3 regions of the Pantoea sp. S-LA4 genome follow, and region 3 is predicted to be linked to each of the others. Evidence: predicted binding sites of a transcription regulator. Region 3 holds the regulator's gene; each other region holds the start of a gene.
The links. Region 3 encodes CRP, which controls carbon source genes, mostly activating them, when cyclic AMP is high. Its sites were predicted from a motif close to ATGTGANNNNNNTCACAT; they were not measured.
Positions count from the first base shown of each region.

Region 1 (5,188 bases), 350 kb from region 3:
ACGTCGCACAGAGCAGCGTATTTTTTAGACAGCGCTTCGTCATCTTTCTTTTCGCCTTTGTTAAAGCGAACGTTTTCCAGCACCACCAGTTCGCCAGCGCCCACTTCAACGCCGTCGAGGTAATCTTTTGCCAGGGTCACATTGGTGCCGCTCAGCTTCTCTTTCAGGTAGTTAACTACCGGCAGCAGCGAGAACTCTTCGGTGTATTCACCTTCGGTCGGACGACCCAGGTGAGAGGTAACCATCACTTTCGCGCCCTGTTTCAACGCCGCTTCGATGGTAGGCAGTGAAGCACGGATACGTGCATCAGACGTCACTTTCCCTTCTTTCACTGGTACGTTGAGATCGGCGCGGATCAGAACGCGTTTGCCAGCAAGATCCAGATCGGTCATCTTAATTACAGACATGGTGAACCCTCTCGTTGATTCTCATAAGTTTTGCCGGGCGCAAACCGCGCCCTACCTGAAACCGCTTGCGGCCATCGCTAACGTCGTGTCGAGCATTCGGTTAGCAAAGCCCCATTCGTTGTCACACCAGACCAGCGTCTTGATCAGGTGTTGACCGCTGACCCGCGTCTGGGTGCCGTCCACAATGGCACTGTGCGGATCATGGTTAAAATCGACTGAGACTAACGGTAATTCTGTATAGTCAACTATACCACGAAATGCCCCTTCTGCCGCGCTTTGCAACAAGGCGTTAACTTCACACGCCTTCACTGGCTGACGTACAGAAACGCTGAGATCAATCGCCGTCACGTTAATCGTCGGCACGCGCACAGCAATCGCTTCAAAGCGATCGTTGAATTTCGGAAAAATACGGGTAATGCCGGCCGCCAGACGGGTATCCACCGGGATGATCGATTGGCTGGCCGCGCGGGTACGGCGCAGATCGCTGTGATAAGCGTCGATCACCTGCTGATCGTGCATCGCCGAGTGGATCGTGGTGACGGTGCCGGATTCAATGCCAAAGGCGTCATCCAGCAGTTTGATGACCGGAATAATGCAGTTGGTGGTACAGGAAGCGTTTGAAACGAGGCAATCGGTGGCTTTCAGCAACTGCTGGTTAACGCCATAGACGACGGTGGCGTCGAGATCGTTGCCACCAGGATGCGAGAACAGCACTTTCTTCGCGCCCGCCTGCAGATGCGCTTCGCCATCGGCGCGTGAGCCATAGACGCCCGTGCAATCCAGCACCACGTCGACATCGAGTTCGCGCCACGGCAGATCGGCAATCTCAGCCCGATGTAAAATGCGCAGCGTATCGCCCCCGACCCACATCACATCGCGCTCCTGACGCACGTCAAAGGCAAAACGGCCATGGCTGGTGTCATATTTCAGCAGATGCGCCATGCCGGTGGCTTCAGCCAGCTCATTAATGGCGACCACGCTGATCTCAGCCCGACGGCCGGTTTCATACAGCGCGCGCAATACGTTGCGTCCAATACGGCCAAACCCGTTTATTGCTACCCGTATGGTCATCTCTCTCCTGCCACGTCAGACGGAAAAAACGTGCCGTTAGCCTGAGCGCTTCGCTGTAGTTTGTACAGGAGAATCTTACCCGGCATTGTCTGAAACCGGGGTGATTTGCCCGGCAACTGAAACGGTTCAGCCACAATAATGGATGGAAGGAATAACAGGAATGATTGTGATCAATCGGACTGCTTATATTTGGATCTGCGTCACAAAACAGAGCAAAAGTGCATTATTACTACAGGAATAAAACAGCAAAAGGGACGCCTGACGCGTCCCTTTATTTAATCAGGCGGCTATCACCCCGCCTGACGGCGATTACGCCAGCAGCGCTTTTGCTTTGGCGACCACGTTGTCGACGGTGAAGCCGAACATTTCAAACAGCTGATCGGCCGGAGCAGATTCGCCGAAGCTGGTCATGCCGACGATAGCACCGTTCAGACCGGTATATTTGAACCAGTAATCGGCGATACCCGCTTCGATAGCCACGCGTGCGCTAACGGCTTTCGGCAGAACGGATTCACGGTAAGCATCACTCTGCTTGTCGAATGCATCAGTTGACGGCATAGAGACGACGCGAGCTTTACGGCCTTCGCTGGTGAGTTTATCCCAAGCGCCTACTGCCAGTTCAACTTCTGAACCGGTAGCGATCAGGATCACTTCAGGCGTACCGTCGCAATCTTTCAGCACGTAACCCCCGCGCGCCACGTCAGCCAGTTGCTCAGTGCTGCGTTCCTGCTGCGCCAGGTTCTGACGAGAGAAGATCAGCGCTGTCGGGCCATCTTTGCGCTCGATGGCATATTTCCACGCCACCGCCGATTCCACCTGGTCACACGGACGCCACAGGCTCATGTTCGGCGTGGTACGCAGGCTGGCCATCTGCTCGACCGGCTGATGCGTCGGGCCATCTTCACCCAGACCGATTGAGTCGTGGGTATAAACCATGATTTGACGGATCTTCATCAGTGCTGCCATACGCGCTGCGTTACGCGCATATTCAACGAACATCAGGAAGGTCGCGGTGTATGGCAGGAAACCACCGTGCAGTGCCAGACCGTTCGCAATCGCGGTCATACCAAATTCACGCACGCCGTAATGGATGTAGTTACCGGCGGCATCTTCATTGATTGGCTTAGAGCCAGACCAGATGGTCAGGTTGCTGGGAGCCAGATCGGCTGAGCCACCCAGATATTCTGGCAGAATTTTACCAAAGGCTTCGATGGCATTCTGTGACGCTTTACGGCTGGCGATTTTGGCCGGGTTAGCCTGCAGCTGCTCGATGAACTTCTGCGACTCCTGCTGCCAGTTAGCCGGCAGTTCGTTGCTGACGCGACGTTTGAACTCGGCTGCCAGCTCTGGATGCGCCTGCGCATAGGCTGCGAACTTCTTATCCCAGGCCGCTTCTTTCGCCTGGCCCGCTTCTTTCGCGTCCCACTCAGCGTAGATATCAGAAGGGATAACGAACGGTGCGTGTTCCCAGCCCAGCTGTTTGCGGGTCAGGGCCACTTCATCATCGCCCAGCGGTGCGCCGTGTGAATCATGGGTGCCCGCTTTGTTTGGTGAACCGAAACCGATAACGGTTTTGCACATCAGCAGCGACGGCTTATCGCTGACGCTTTTCGCTTCGTCGATCGCTTTGGCAATCGCATCAGCATCGTGACCATCAACGCCACGCACTACGTGCCAGCCGTAGGCTTCAAAGCGTTTTGCGGTGTCATCCGTAAACCAGCCATCAATGTGACCGTCGATGGAGATGCCGTTGTCATCATAAAACGCCACCAGTTTGCCCAGCTTGAGGGTACCGGCCAGCGAGCAGACTTCGTGTGAAATCCCTTCCATCATGCAACCGTCACCCATGAAGACATAGGTATTGTGGTCTACGATGTCATGGCCCGGACGGTTGAACTGCGCCGCCAGCGTACGCTCAGCAATGGCGAAACCGACCGCGTTCGCGATGCCCTGGCCCAGCGGGCCGGTGGTGGTTTCAACGCCTGCGGTGTAGCCATATTCCGGGTGACCTGGAGTTTTTGAGTGCAGCTGGCGGAAGTTTTCCAGTTCGCTCATCGGCAGATCGTAGCCGGTGAGGTGCAGCAGGCTGTAAATCAGCATTGAGCCGTGACCGTTGGAGAGCACGAAGCGGTCGCGGTCAGCCCACAGCGGGTTAGTTGGGTTGTGATTCAGGTAGCCGCGCCACAGTACTTCAGCGATGTCCGCCATGCCCATCGGGGCACCCGGATGTCCCGATTTAGCTTTCTGTACTGCATCCATACTTAACGCGCGAATGGCGTTGGCAAGCTCTTTACGAGAGGGCATTTTCTACTCCAGGTCGGATTAATGCTTCGCGCCTTAACTTATTGTTATTAATCAGTTATCGGGCAAAACAAGGAAAAAGTTGCAGATCAATGTACATGAAAATCATGGCAAAAGTACATGCCGTAAAACGCTAAATGTGCCCGCTTCGTCTGGCTTTTCCGGCGATGTCTGCTAGCAAAGTGCCGGATAGCGCGCTATAACCGAATCGTTTAAACATCTGGCGGTGTTTCAGGTGTTTGTTTTTCTTACCTTGTTATGAATGGGATATGGAATGAAAATCCAACAAACTGTGTTAGCTCTTGGGCTGGCAACGCTGCTGAGCGGCTGTCAGGGTTTAGACAATAATGCGTTGATGCAGTCGGGCGCGCAGGCCTATCAGGCCTATACCCTGAGCGATGATCAGGTGAAGCAGCTCAGCGATCAATCCTGTGAGCAGATGGATAAAGAGAACCAGATTGCACCTGCCAGCAGCGAATACCAGCAGCGTCTGAACAAGATCGCCGCCGCGCTGGGCGACAACATCAACGGCGTACCGGCCAATTACAAGGTGTACCAGACCAAAGATGTCAACGCCTGGGCGATGGCTAACGGCTGTATCCGTGTCTACAGCGGCCTGATGGATATGATGACGGACAATGAAGTGGAAGGCGTGCTGGGCCATGAGATGGGCCACGTCGCGTTAGGTCATACGCGCAAGGCGATGCAGCTGGCTTATGCCACTACCGCTGCCCGGACCGCAGCGGCGTCAGTGGGCGGCGTGATTGGATCGCTGTCGCAGTCGCAGCTGGGGGAAATGGGCGAAAAACTGGTCAACGCCCAGTTCTCGCAAACCCAGGAGACGCAGGCGGATGATTACTCCTACGATCTGATGAAGAAGCGCAACATCGACCCAATGGGGCTGGCGACCAGTTTTGAGAAGCTGGCAAAATTAGAACAGGGACGTCAGAGTTCGATGTTCGATTCGCATCCGGCTTCTGAGGCGCGCGCCCAGCATATCCGTGAGCGTATTGCGGCAGACGGCAAGTAAATCCGCCTCTGAGCGCGCATGCATCTGGCGTGCGCGCTCAGCCGTACGTCGTTCGCTAGCGCTTAAATATCTGATCCACCATCGAGCCTAAATCCAGCTTATTGTCATGCAGCGCCTGTTCATCCATTCGGCCCTGCGGCGACATTTTATCGATCAGCTGCGGCAACAGCGCCGCCAGCGTACCCGATGCCCCGTTCACATCGGTGCCGAGTTTGTCCGCCAGTGACTGCAGTTCATCCTGGCCAAAGGCAGACTGAATCTCACTGTGGCCTACCGGATGGTTATCGCCGGTGCCGATCCACGAACTGAAGATCTCGCCTAATCCGCCCTGCTGGAATTTATGCAGCAGCACCTCAATACCGCCCTGCTCCTGCACCCA
Region 1 is NZ_JBTLRC010000002.1:3,052,884-3,058,071, forward strand. Features, by position in the region: gene pgk (phosphoglycerate kinase) at 1-407, opposite strand, end outside; gene epd (erythrose-4-phosphate dehydrogenase) at 459-1,478, opposite strand; gene tkt (transketolase) at 1,788-3,782, opposite strand; gene loiP (metalloprotease LoiP) at 4,054-4,809, shown strand; gene ACX3P5_RS15170 (YidB family protein) at 4,865-5,188, opposite strand, start outside.
Region 1: a site for CRP is predicted at 1,667-1,684, ahead of epd (erythrose-4-phosphate dehydrogenase). Genes of this name have one in related genera too.

Region 2 (5,188 bases), 1.8 Mb from region 3:
AAGGCCGGCACCAGTTCGTTCAGCAGCAGACGTACCCCGCTGTAGAGCACGAACACCCCGGCCACGAACTGAATCGACTGCATAAAGGCGTACATCAGGTAGTTCATGCCGTTACTGTACTGCGCGATAAACGCCGGACCGGCCGCCACCGCCGGGATCAGGTACATCGGCACCATCACCAGCGCCATTGACAGATAGGTGTCCTGCAGGAATTTAAAGTTATCCGGCAGCTTCAGGTCTTCGGTGGAGCGCGATCCCTTGCCGACCACTTTCGCCACCGCCGCCGTCACCAGATAGCCAATGGTGCAGAAGTGACCCAGCGCGACATCATCGGAATCGGTAATCCGCCGCACCACCGGCTGCGCCAGCGCAGGCATCACCACCGCCATAATCCCGCCAAAAATACCGCCGGTCAGGATCAGCGGCAGACCGGTCAGCCCGGCTTTGTAGCCAATCACTGCGCCAATCGTCGCCATCCACAGCAGCGCCTGGCCGGTAAGGAAGATGTACTTAAACGGCGTAATGCGGGCGATGATGATATTGACGATAAAAATCACCAGCAGCGTCAGCGCCACTTCCGATCCCAGTTCCCGGTTCGCCAGCCCGGCAATTGCCGCCACATCGGTGATATAGCCCTGCATGCCGAAGCCGTGGGTAAAGATGGTGTTAAGGAAGGTCAGCGTGCCGACGATGATATTGATCCCGGCCATCATAATTAAAAAGCCCAGCAGGGTTTTAAAGGTGCCTTCCACCACCTTGCCCGCCGATTTTTTTTGCAGCAACAGACCGATCAGGGCAATAAAGGCGATCAGAATCGAGGCCTGCCCTAATAAGTCTTTTACCAGGAAGTCGATCACACTATTCATGGGCAGCGACCTTCATATTGCGTTCTTTTAAAAAGGCCACAATCTTCTGCTCTATTTCCGCTTTATCGGTGAGCTTATTAAGAATAATGACCCGTTTGATCTGTTCCGGACTGGCGTCGGCATTTAACACATCGGCAAAGGCTTTTTGCGTCAGAATCATGTCTGATTTAAACGCATTGGCTTCTGAAATGGTGGTGTGGTCAATATCCGCGTCAATTTCCAGCTTTTTTAATACCGCTTTTGCGCTCATCTCAATCGCAAAACTGGACCCTAATCCGCAGCCACAAACACATAAAATTTTCAGCATGGTTATCTCCTCACAATATATTCAGTTGTTTAGCGAGTTTGTAATGATGCCCGTCAGTATCGACCAGGCGTTTTTGCATGCTTATTAAATCAATCGGAATCGGTTTATTGCTGCCATTAATAATGACGGCTTTATTACGCATTCCCGACTGAATACAACGAACCACTTCACTGGCCATAATGGTGCCCTGATAAATTTCCTCGCAGGTCGGTTCACCATTACGCAATCCGTAACCGAGAATGGTTTTGCGGATACGCACACCAATTAACGGTTCAAGCTGTTTGATTAAGGTATCGATCGCCCCCTGAAAACCGGGCGAGTATTCACGGGTGTAACCTTCTGAGCAGAGGATCACCACGCTGTTCTGCTGCGCCAGCCGCTGAGTGATACGCTGGGCCAGCTGCGGCAGCGGGATCTGACACTCCGGGATCAGGGCAAAATCGGCGTTGGATTTCAGGGCCGACTGCAGAGTTAGCTCGCCGCAATAGCCGCCGAGCAGCTCCAGCATAAAAACCCGTCCGGGCAGCGCACGTCCGGTATTACGCAGTTTTGCCACCTCCTTCAGGACCTGCTCGCAGGCGGTGGAAAAGCCGAGGGTATAGTCACTGCCAAAGACATCGTTATCTATCGTCATGCCGACGCCAAAACAATTCACGCCGAACTCCGACAGATGATGCAGAAATTGCAATGAACCATCCCCGCCCGCCATGATTAATAGATCAATGCGGGCACTTTTCAATTGACGGGCAATGAGTTCATATTCGCTGCGCAACAATTTTTTTTGCGTCCGGCCCGATTGCATCACCGGGATCGGGGCGATAGAAAAGTCGAGCAGATCGCGCGGACTAATATCACGATGCTGATGCGCTAATAAGCCTGGAATACCCCCATCGAATATCACGATTTCCGCCTGAGCCAGACGACCGAGCTGGAAAACAAAATTATTAATACCGCTGACATCGCCGCCGCTAATAACCATTCCGATCCGCATCATTTTCACCCCGCTGACGTAATTGGTGCTGGCGTTCATTGTTCCGGGATAAGGGGTTGTTATTTGCAATGAAGATCACAGTTACGCGCGGTATATTTCTGGTGAAGAGATTGACAGCGGATAATTAACCGGGTTATTTGTGAGTTGGATCACAAATTAAAGTCGAGACGGAGATTTACAGAACTTAAATAAATCAGGGGGTAAGGCTTTGACAGACGGGAATCAGGCTAAGGGTTCACCGGCCGCGTTAATCGCCGGGTGATGTCGTTACAGATTTGTGATTTCCGCCTCATTTTTTCCGGTTCGGCCAGGTTTTTCACCCGACAGGCCACGGAGAGGTGAATTAAAAACGCCCGGCGCGCGCGTTTTTAATTTCACCGATGAGAGGATAACGCGGGGAAGAAAGCAGCAAGATTCAGGTCAGCAGCTAAAACGTTCAGCCGTCTGCTATCGCTATGACGGGTTCACATCAATGCCCATTTTTTTCATTCTGGATAACAGCGTGGTTCGTTTCAGCCCCAGACGCACGGCGGCTCCGCGCGGTCCGGCAACGACGCCGTTCGTCTCCTTCAGCATGGCAATAATTCGCTGACGTTCATCCTCTTCGCTCAGGGAGGAAACGGGCGCGGAGTACGGCGCCCCGGATGGCAGGATTGGTGCAGCGAAGATCAGGGGCTGATTAAACTCTTCAAACGGCATCTCCAGCACCGTTCCACGCGTCAGCAGTACCGCACGCTCAATGACATTTTCCAGCTCCCGTACATTTCCAGGCCACGGCATCCGGCTCAGCAAACGCAGTGTTTCGGCCGGAATACTGTCGATCGTCCGCTTCATGCGTTTGGCGATTTTGTAGGTCAGAAACTTCACCAGCTGCGGGATATCTTCCGGACGTTCACGTAACGGCGGAATAACAATCGGGAAGACGTTCAGCCGGTAATAGAGGTCGCTGCGAAACTCTTTGTCTGCGACCATCTGTTTCAGGTCACGGTTTGTGGCCGCGATCATGCGGACATCCACCGAGATCAGTTTGTTACCGCCGACCCGCTCAAACTCCTGCTCCTGCAATATGCTCAGCAGTTTCGGTTGCAGCTCCAGTGGGATCTCGCCGACCTCATCGAGAAACAGCGTGCCCTGATCCGCCAGCTCAAAGCGCCCCATTCTTTGCGCCGTTGCGCCGGTAAAGGAGCCCTTCTCATGGCCAAACAGATCGCTTTCCATCAGCCCGGCAGGCATTGCCGCACAGTTCATTTTTACCATGCGACGATCGCGGCGATCGCCGAGATTATGGATGGCCCGGGCGATCAGCTCTTTACCGGTGCCGGTTTCACCGAGGATCAGCACCGAACAGTCGCTTTTCGCCACGATCTCCACCTGTTTCAACACCGCTGACATACGGGGGCTGCGCCCGACGATGTCACTGAAGTCAGGATTGTTGCTGTTGATCTGCTCGGTCAGATAGAGGTTTTCATGCTGCAGCTTCTCTTTCAGGCTTTTGATTTCCTGATAGGCCAGTGCATTATCCACCGCGATGGCGATGCGCTCGGCGATCTGCTGCAGCACCCGCAGGTTGGTGGAATTGAAATTATCGGGCTGACAGCGCGCCAGCTTTAACACCCCCAGCGTTTTATGCCCGAAGCGTAGCGGCAGAACGCACAGCGTTTTGGTTTGATCGCGCCACAGCAGATGGAACAGCGTTCGCTCTTCAGTTTCTCCCTCTGGCTTCAGATGCGTCAGCAGCATCTCGCCGCTTTTCATCACCTGCTGCTCCAGCGTGCCGGCCAGCGTCATCCGCGATTGCTCACGCTCCGCAACATCGGCCTGCAGGTAATGGGTGGCGTAAACATTTGCCTGCTCGCTCTCCTGACCGGCATCACATAACACGATGCTGATGGCGTTGATATGGAAGAAGTGATGAATGGTTTTGGCGATTTCGCCGGTCAGCTCATCGAGATCTAATTTGGACAGCACCGCATTGGTGATATCCACCAGAATACGAAAATCGTCACGCTCGTGACGCAGCAGGGATTGCTGCAGTAAGGCGTTTTCGCGCAGCTGAATCTGCCCGACCGCAATCGCCGCCAGCGTGGCGAGCTCATACAGGCTGTTCTCCTCCTCCTCACTGAACGGGGCGGCCTGCTGGCGGATAAACTCACACCCGCCCAGCAAGCCGGACGAGGCCAGCAGCGGCACCAGACAGTAGTCGCTAAACGGCGGATAGAGATTCAGTGCCGCCAGTTGCGGATAGCGAAGGTGCAGCGCTTCACTGCGCCAGACCTGGGTTTTTGGATTACTCCGCAATGCCTGCACCGGGCCGGTTGCCAGCAGGGTTTGATCCTGATAACTGATCGGCTGATGATGCGCGTCGAGGCCGTAAAAACTGACGCGCTCACTGTTGTTGTCGAACAACACCAGCGACACGCTATCTGCCATACCGGCGGTCTGAATCACCTGGTTCAGGGCTTGCAGCAGCGCTGGCATGGTCTGCTGAAGCAGTAACATACGTGTCAGTTCCAGTAATCCCTGGTGTGGGGAGGTGCTCATGGTTGCACTCTGCATAGCGTTGGCTCTGGATATCGAAATTAAGTGAAATAAGTTGTTCCTGGGGGGCGAACCGCGTTGAAAAGTCTACCGCTTTCCGCGCCGCCGTCGCCCTGATGAGATCAACAAATACGAGGTAATGGCTCCGAATGCGGCAACATCAGCTGGCGTGAAACACCCAGCGTCCCGCGCAGAGAGACCTGCGGCGTCCGGGTCACTTCACCTATGGTTGCGGCATCAGCACCCAGCGGATGCGTGCGCAGCAGGGAAAGCGCCTGCTCTTCTGCCTCTGCAGAGACCACCACCACCACTTTGCCTTCATTGGCGAAGTTCAGCGGTTCCAGTCCCAGCAGTTCTGCCAGGCCACGCACCGCTGGCTTAACCGGCAGCGCATCCTCATCAATGCAGAAGCCGCATCCGCTGGCCGCGCTGAACTCATGCAAAATGGCATTGATGCCACCGCGCGTCGCATCGCGCAGAGCATGA
Region 2 is NZ_JBTLRC010000002.1:1,647,228-1,652,415, reverse strand. Features, by position in the region: gene ACX3P5_RS08585 (PTS sugar transporter subunit IIC) at 1-866, opposite strand, end outside; gene ACX3P5_RS08580 (PTS sugar transporter subunit IIB) at 859-1,173, opposite strand; gene ACX3P5_RS08575 (6-phosphofructokinase) at 1,184-2,164, opposite strand; gene flhA (formate hydrogenlyase transcriptional activator FlhA) at 2,618-4,705, opposite strand; gene hypE (hydrogenase expression/formation protein HypE) at 4,825-5,188, opposite strand, start outside.
Region 2: a site for CRP is predicted at 2,302-2,319, ahead of ACX3P5_RS08575 (6-phosphofructokinase). Genes of this name have one in related genera too.

Region 3 (5,188 bases):
AGCTTCTCCGGCGACTGTTCCGCGCCCAGCAGCAGCCGCAGCGCATCCTGGTAAGTTTCCAGCGCGTCATGGGCGTTCTGTCGCAGCAAGCCGCTCTGCCACTGCGGCCAGAGCCACAGCATCCCGCCGAAGGCGATCAGGCAGCCCATCAGGGTATCCATCAGGCGCGGCAGCAGGAACTGCGCGCCATTCAGCGACAGCAGTTGCAGCGAGTAGACCGCCGTCACCGTGAAGCCAATCATCGACCAGCCGTAAAACTGGCGGGTAAAGCGGTAGCTGATAAAAGTGATCACCAGCATGATCATCAGCACCAGCGACTCCGGTACTGCGAGACGTAAGGTGGCGGCGGCAATCACCAGTCCGACAAAAGTGCCCAGCGCCCGGTGCTGAATACGAACCCGGGTGGCGCTGTAGCCGTTCTGGCTGACGAACATAATGGTCATCAGAATCCAGTAGGGCTTCGGAATATTGAAAAACAGCGCCAGCGCACTGCCCAGCATCAGCATCACGGCAAAACGACCGGCGGTGCGCAGTGCAGACGAACGCCAGGAAAGATAACTGCGCAGCGCCGGCAGCAGCGGCAGACGGCGCTGGCGATCGGCCATCAGGTCACGCTGATAGAGCGGCTTTTGCGTACGCAGCACCCGCGCGATGCGGTTAAAGTGATAAAGACAGAAATTTCCCACCGGATTATCAGGATGCTGGCGGGCAATTTTTTCCAGCGCGCCGAGCTGCTTCTCCATGCCAAACCGATCGGGTAACTGGTGATAGAGAATGTTATCCGCCAGCACCCGTAAGCGGGCCGAGATGGTCTGAGCATTCCAGCGGATCACCGCTTCCGCATGGCTCTGCTCCACCAGTTTCTGCACCTCTTCCGGCTGATGCAGGCTGACCGAGATATGTTCCTGCAGATCCAGCGCCACCTGAAAAGCACGGGTCAGCCGCTTATGGCTGTGATCCCGACTGGCGGACAGCATGTGCATCTGCTGGTAACAGGTGGTGATCAGATCGACCACTTTTTGCTGACGCGCCAGCAGCGGTGGCAGGGCCTTTTCCGGATCGGTCAGCTGGGTCAGCAGGGTATATTTGGCGTCGCAATAGTTGGCCAGTTCACGGTAGATCAGGCTCAGGCTTTCGCGCATCGGCTGCTCTTTCCACAGCCAGAACCAGAACCAGTTAAACAGCCCGTACCACAGCGTGCCGGCGATATAGAGCAGCGGCGGTACGTAGATCGGCATACGGCCAATCAGACTCAGCGTGAAGATGGCGGCGATCAGCGAGCCCGGCAACAGACGGCCGTGCAACGGGCTAATTTCACCGGTGACGCCCAGCAGCAGCGGCATCGCGAACAGAATCAGCGGCAAAGGAATCGCGTGCAGCGTCAGCCACTGAATCAGAAAACTGCCGAGCGCAAACAGGCTGCCGCCAACAATCAGGCGTTTGAAGAAACGTTTATGCGGGGTATCCAGACCGGCGATATTGCAACAGGCGGGGACTAACGAGAACAGCAGACCTTTTTGCAGGTCGCCAGCCAGCCAGCCCAGCGCCACTGGCAGACAGAGCACCAGCGTTTGCCGCAAGGCGTAATTGACTTCAGGATGGTAAATAATTCGACGCCACATCGGCCCAACACAAACAATAACGGCGCGATGTTGCCATCACGCCGTGGGTGACAGGAATTAGCGGGTGCCGTAAACGACGATGGTTTTGCCGTGTGCGGAGATCAGGTTCTGATCTTCCAGCATCTTCAAAATACGGCCCACGGTTTCACGTGAGCAACCAACGATTTGGCCAATTTCCTGACGAGTAATTTTAATTTGCATGCCGTCGGGATGCGTCATGGCATCTGGCTGCTTCGCCAGGTTAAGCAGAGTCTGAGCAATGCGTCCGGTGACGTCGAGGAAAGCGAGGTTACCCACTTTTTCAGACGTAACCTGCAGGCGACGCGCCATCTGCGACGAGAGTCGCATCAGGATATCGGGGTTAACCTGGATCAGCTGACGGAATTTCTTGTAGGAAATCTCCGCCACTTCGCACGCGGTTTTCGCACGTACCCAGGCGCTGCGCTCCTGACCTTCTTCGAACAGGCCAAGCTCGCCAATAAAATCGCCCTGATTCAGGTAAGAAAGAATCATCTCTTTGCCTTCTTCATCTTTAATCAGAACCGCGACGGAACCTTTCACGATGTAGTAAAGCGTTTCTGCTTTTTCACCTTGGTGAATCAGCGTACTTTTGGATGGATACTTGTGAATATGGCAATGGGACAGGAACCATTCGAGTGTAGGGTCTGTTTGCGGTTTGCCGAGAACCATTCGCTATTATCCTCTGTTGTAATCGTGCCCAAAATACAGGGGGCAGTTTTCCCTGTCAGGCGATGAAAGCTTCAAGCGTTTCCCTTACAGGAAATTATTCGGGCTGCATTCGGCGCAGTGCGCATCATTCTTCCCGGCTTCGCCATCGGGTGACGAAAAATATTTTCAGCACTGTTTGTAGCACAGCTTTTGCCGACTGTCTTCTGTTGTCTCGCTTCAGCTAACAGCGGATTTCTCTGGATTGCTGTTTACCAGGCGAAAGCGTACTCTGACGGCAAAACCGCATATTCTGGAGCGAAAATCATGCAGGCAAGAGTGAAATGGGTAGAAGGGCTGACATTCCTCGGTGAGTCGTCGTCCGGCCATCAGGTATTAATGGATGGCAATTCGGGTGATAAAGCGCCCAGCCCAATGGAGATGGTGCTGATGGCGGCGGGCGGATGTAGCGCCATCGACGTGGTTTCAATTCTGCAAAAAGGCCGCAACGATGTGGCTGATTGTGAAGTGAAACTGACCTCAGAACGTCGTGAAGAGGCGCCGCGAATCTTTACGCACATCAACCTGCACTTTATCGTTAGCGGCAAAGCGCTCCAGGATAAAGCGGTCTCACGCGCGGTGGATCTTTCTGCAGAAAAATATTGCTCGGTTGCCATCATGCTGGGCAAAGGCGTCACCATTACCCACAGCTATGAAGTGATCGAACGCTGATCTCTGCGGGGGCCGCTCTGCGGCCTCTTATTCTATTCGCTTGCCTTCCACCAGTCGCTTCACCAGTGGTCCCATGATCAACTCCATCGCCAGCCCCATCTTTCCGCCCGGCACCACCAGCGTATTAATGTGCGAGATAAACGATCCCTGCAGCATCGCCAGCAGGTAAGGGAAGTCGATATCGTCCAGCGCCTGGAAGTGGATCACCACGAAACTCTCATCCAGTGACGGAATAGCACGGGCGGCAAACGGGTTCGAGGTATCCACCGTCGGCACGCGCTGGAAGTTAAGGTGAGTGCGCGAGAACTGCGGCGTAATGAAGTTGATGTAATCTTCCATCGAGCGCACCACCGAGTCCATCACCGCTTCCCGCGAATGGCCGCGTTCGCTGGTGTCACGCACCAGCTTCTGAATCCACTCCAGGTTGACAATTGGTACCACGCCGACCAGTAAATCGACATGCTCAGCCACGTTATGCTGGGCGGTCACCACGCCGCCGTGCAGTCCTTCGTAAAACAGAATATCGGTGTTTTGCGGCAGCGGCTGCCACGGCGTAAAGGTACCGGGTACCTGATTCCACGGAACGGCTTCGTCATAGGTATGCAGGTATTTACGCGACTGGCCCTCACCGTTGAGCCCATACTGTTTAAAGCTCTGCTCCAGCAGGCCAAAGTCATTGGCTTCCGGACCGAAGTAACTGACATGACGGCCCAGATCGCGCGCTTTGCGGATCGCCATATCCATTTCCGGCCGGGTGAAGCGATGAAAACTGTCGCCTTCCAGTTCGGCAGCGTGCAGATCGAGCTGCTGAAAGATTTTACGGAACGCGAGGCTGGTGGTGGTGGTTCCCGCGCCGCTGGAACCGGTGACGGCAATTATCGGATGGCGTGCAGACATAAAAAAGCTCCCTGTGAGGTCGGGCCATGGGCATTGTTACCATGAATTGCCGATCGGCGCATCAGCCGCGAAATTCTTTGCGCGGCATAATATTGACCGATTCATGCAGCTCCGACCACACCAGCACCACTTCACCGGTTTCCAGCTGGCGGCGGACGTCAGCCACTTTTTCGTTCAGGCTGCGCTCCTGCTCGCCGTAGTCGGTGCCTTCACGCAGCACGAAGGTTTCAATCAGATTTTCGAGGGTCTCAGGTGAGACCTGTTGCCAGGGAATAATCACAACGTCAGGTATCCAGAAAAGGGGTCATCCATTGGGGTATGCGCTGTTCAAGCCACATTTCGGGCTGGCGCAATGTCCCGCCGACAAAGCCAACGTGACCGCCGTGTGGGGTCAGCTGATAAGTAATAGTGGCAGATAATTGGCTGCTGTGCGGTATCACCTCATCACTCATGAACGGGTCATCTTTGGCATGAATGATCAGCAGCGGCTTAGCGACCTGTTTCAGCCAGGGCAGGGCGCTGGCACGCCGATAGTAATCAGCGGCATCGATAAAACCGTGGGCGCGAGCGGTGATCGCATCATCGAAGTCACGCAGACGCCGCAACGCTTTCAGTTGCGCCAGATTGACCGGCAAGGTTTCTGGCCAGGCGTGCAGTTTGCGCCGCGCATTCTTCTTTAGCTGGGCCAGCAGGTAGTATTGATAAAAGCGCGAGAAACCGCGCTCCAGTCTGATGCTGCACGGTTCCAGCATCAGCGGCGCAGAGACAATGACGCCGGCATCAACCGGCGCATCCGACCCCTGCTGGCCCAGCAGACAACCCAGCATATTGCCGCCCAGTGAAAAGCCCACCGCGACGGTCGGAACCCGGCTCCAGCGGGATTGCAGCCAGTGCAGGAAATAGCGCGCATCTTCGGTTTCGCCGGAGTGATAGATGCGGTTCTGCCGGTTAGGTTCGCCGCTGCAGCCGCGGAAATGCATCACCACCGCCAGCCAGCCACGCGCGCGGCAGATTGCCATCAGCCCGTGGATATAGGGGCTGTGGAAGCTGCCTTCCAGCCCGTGAAACAGCACTACCCGGGGTTTATGCAGCGCCCGCTGCGGATCTTCACTCCAGGCGAGATCGACAAAATCGCCATCGGGCAGATCGAGACGCTGCCAGTGCGGATCGACGTTGATCTGCCGCCGCAACAGACGGGGCAACACCGTTTGCAGATGGGCATTGCGCAGACCCGCTAACGGGATAAATTGATCGGTGTCGGGTCCGGTGAA
Region 3 is NZ_JBTLRC010000002.1:3,398,499-3,403,686, reverse strand. Features, by position in the region: gene ACX3P5_RS16905 (YccS/YhfK family putative transporter) at 1-1,622, opposite strand, end outside; gene crp (cAMP-activated global transcriptional regulator CRP) at 1,680-2,312, opposite strand; gene ACX3P5_RS16895 (OsmC family protein) at 2,616-3,020, shown strand; gene ACX3P5_RS16890 (phosphoribulokinase) at 3,048-3,917, opposite strand; gene ACX3P5_RS16885 (YheU family protein) at 3,979-4,197, opposite strand; gene ACX3P5_RS16880 (hydrolase) at 4,202-5,188, opposite strand, start outside.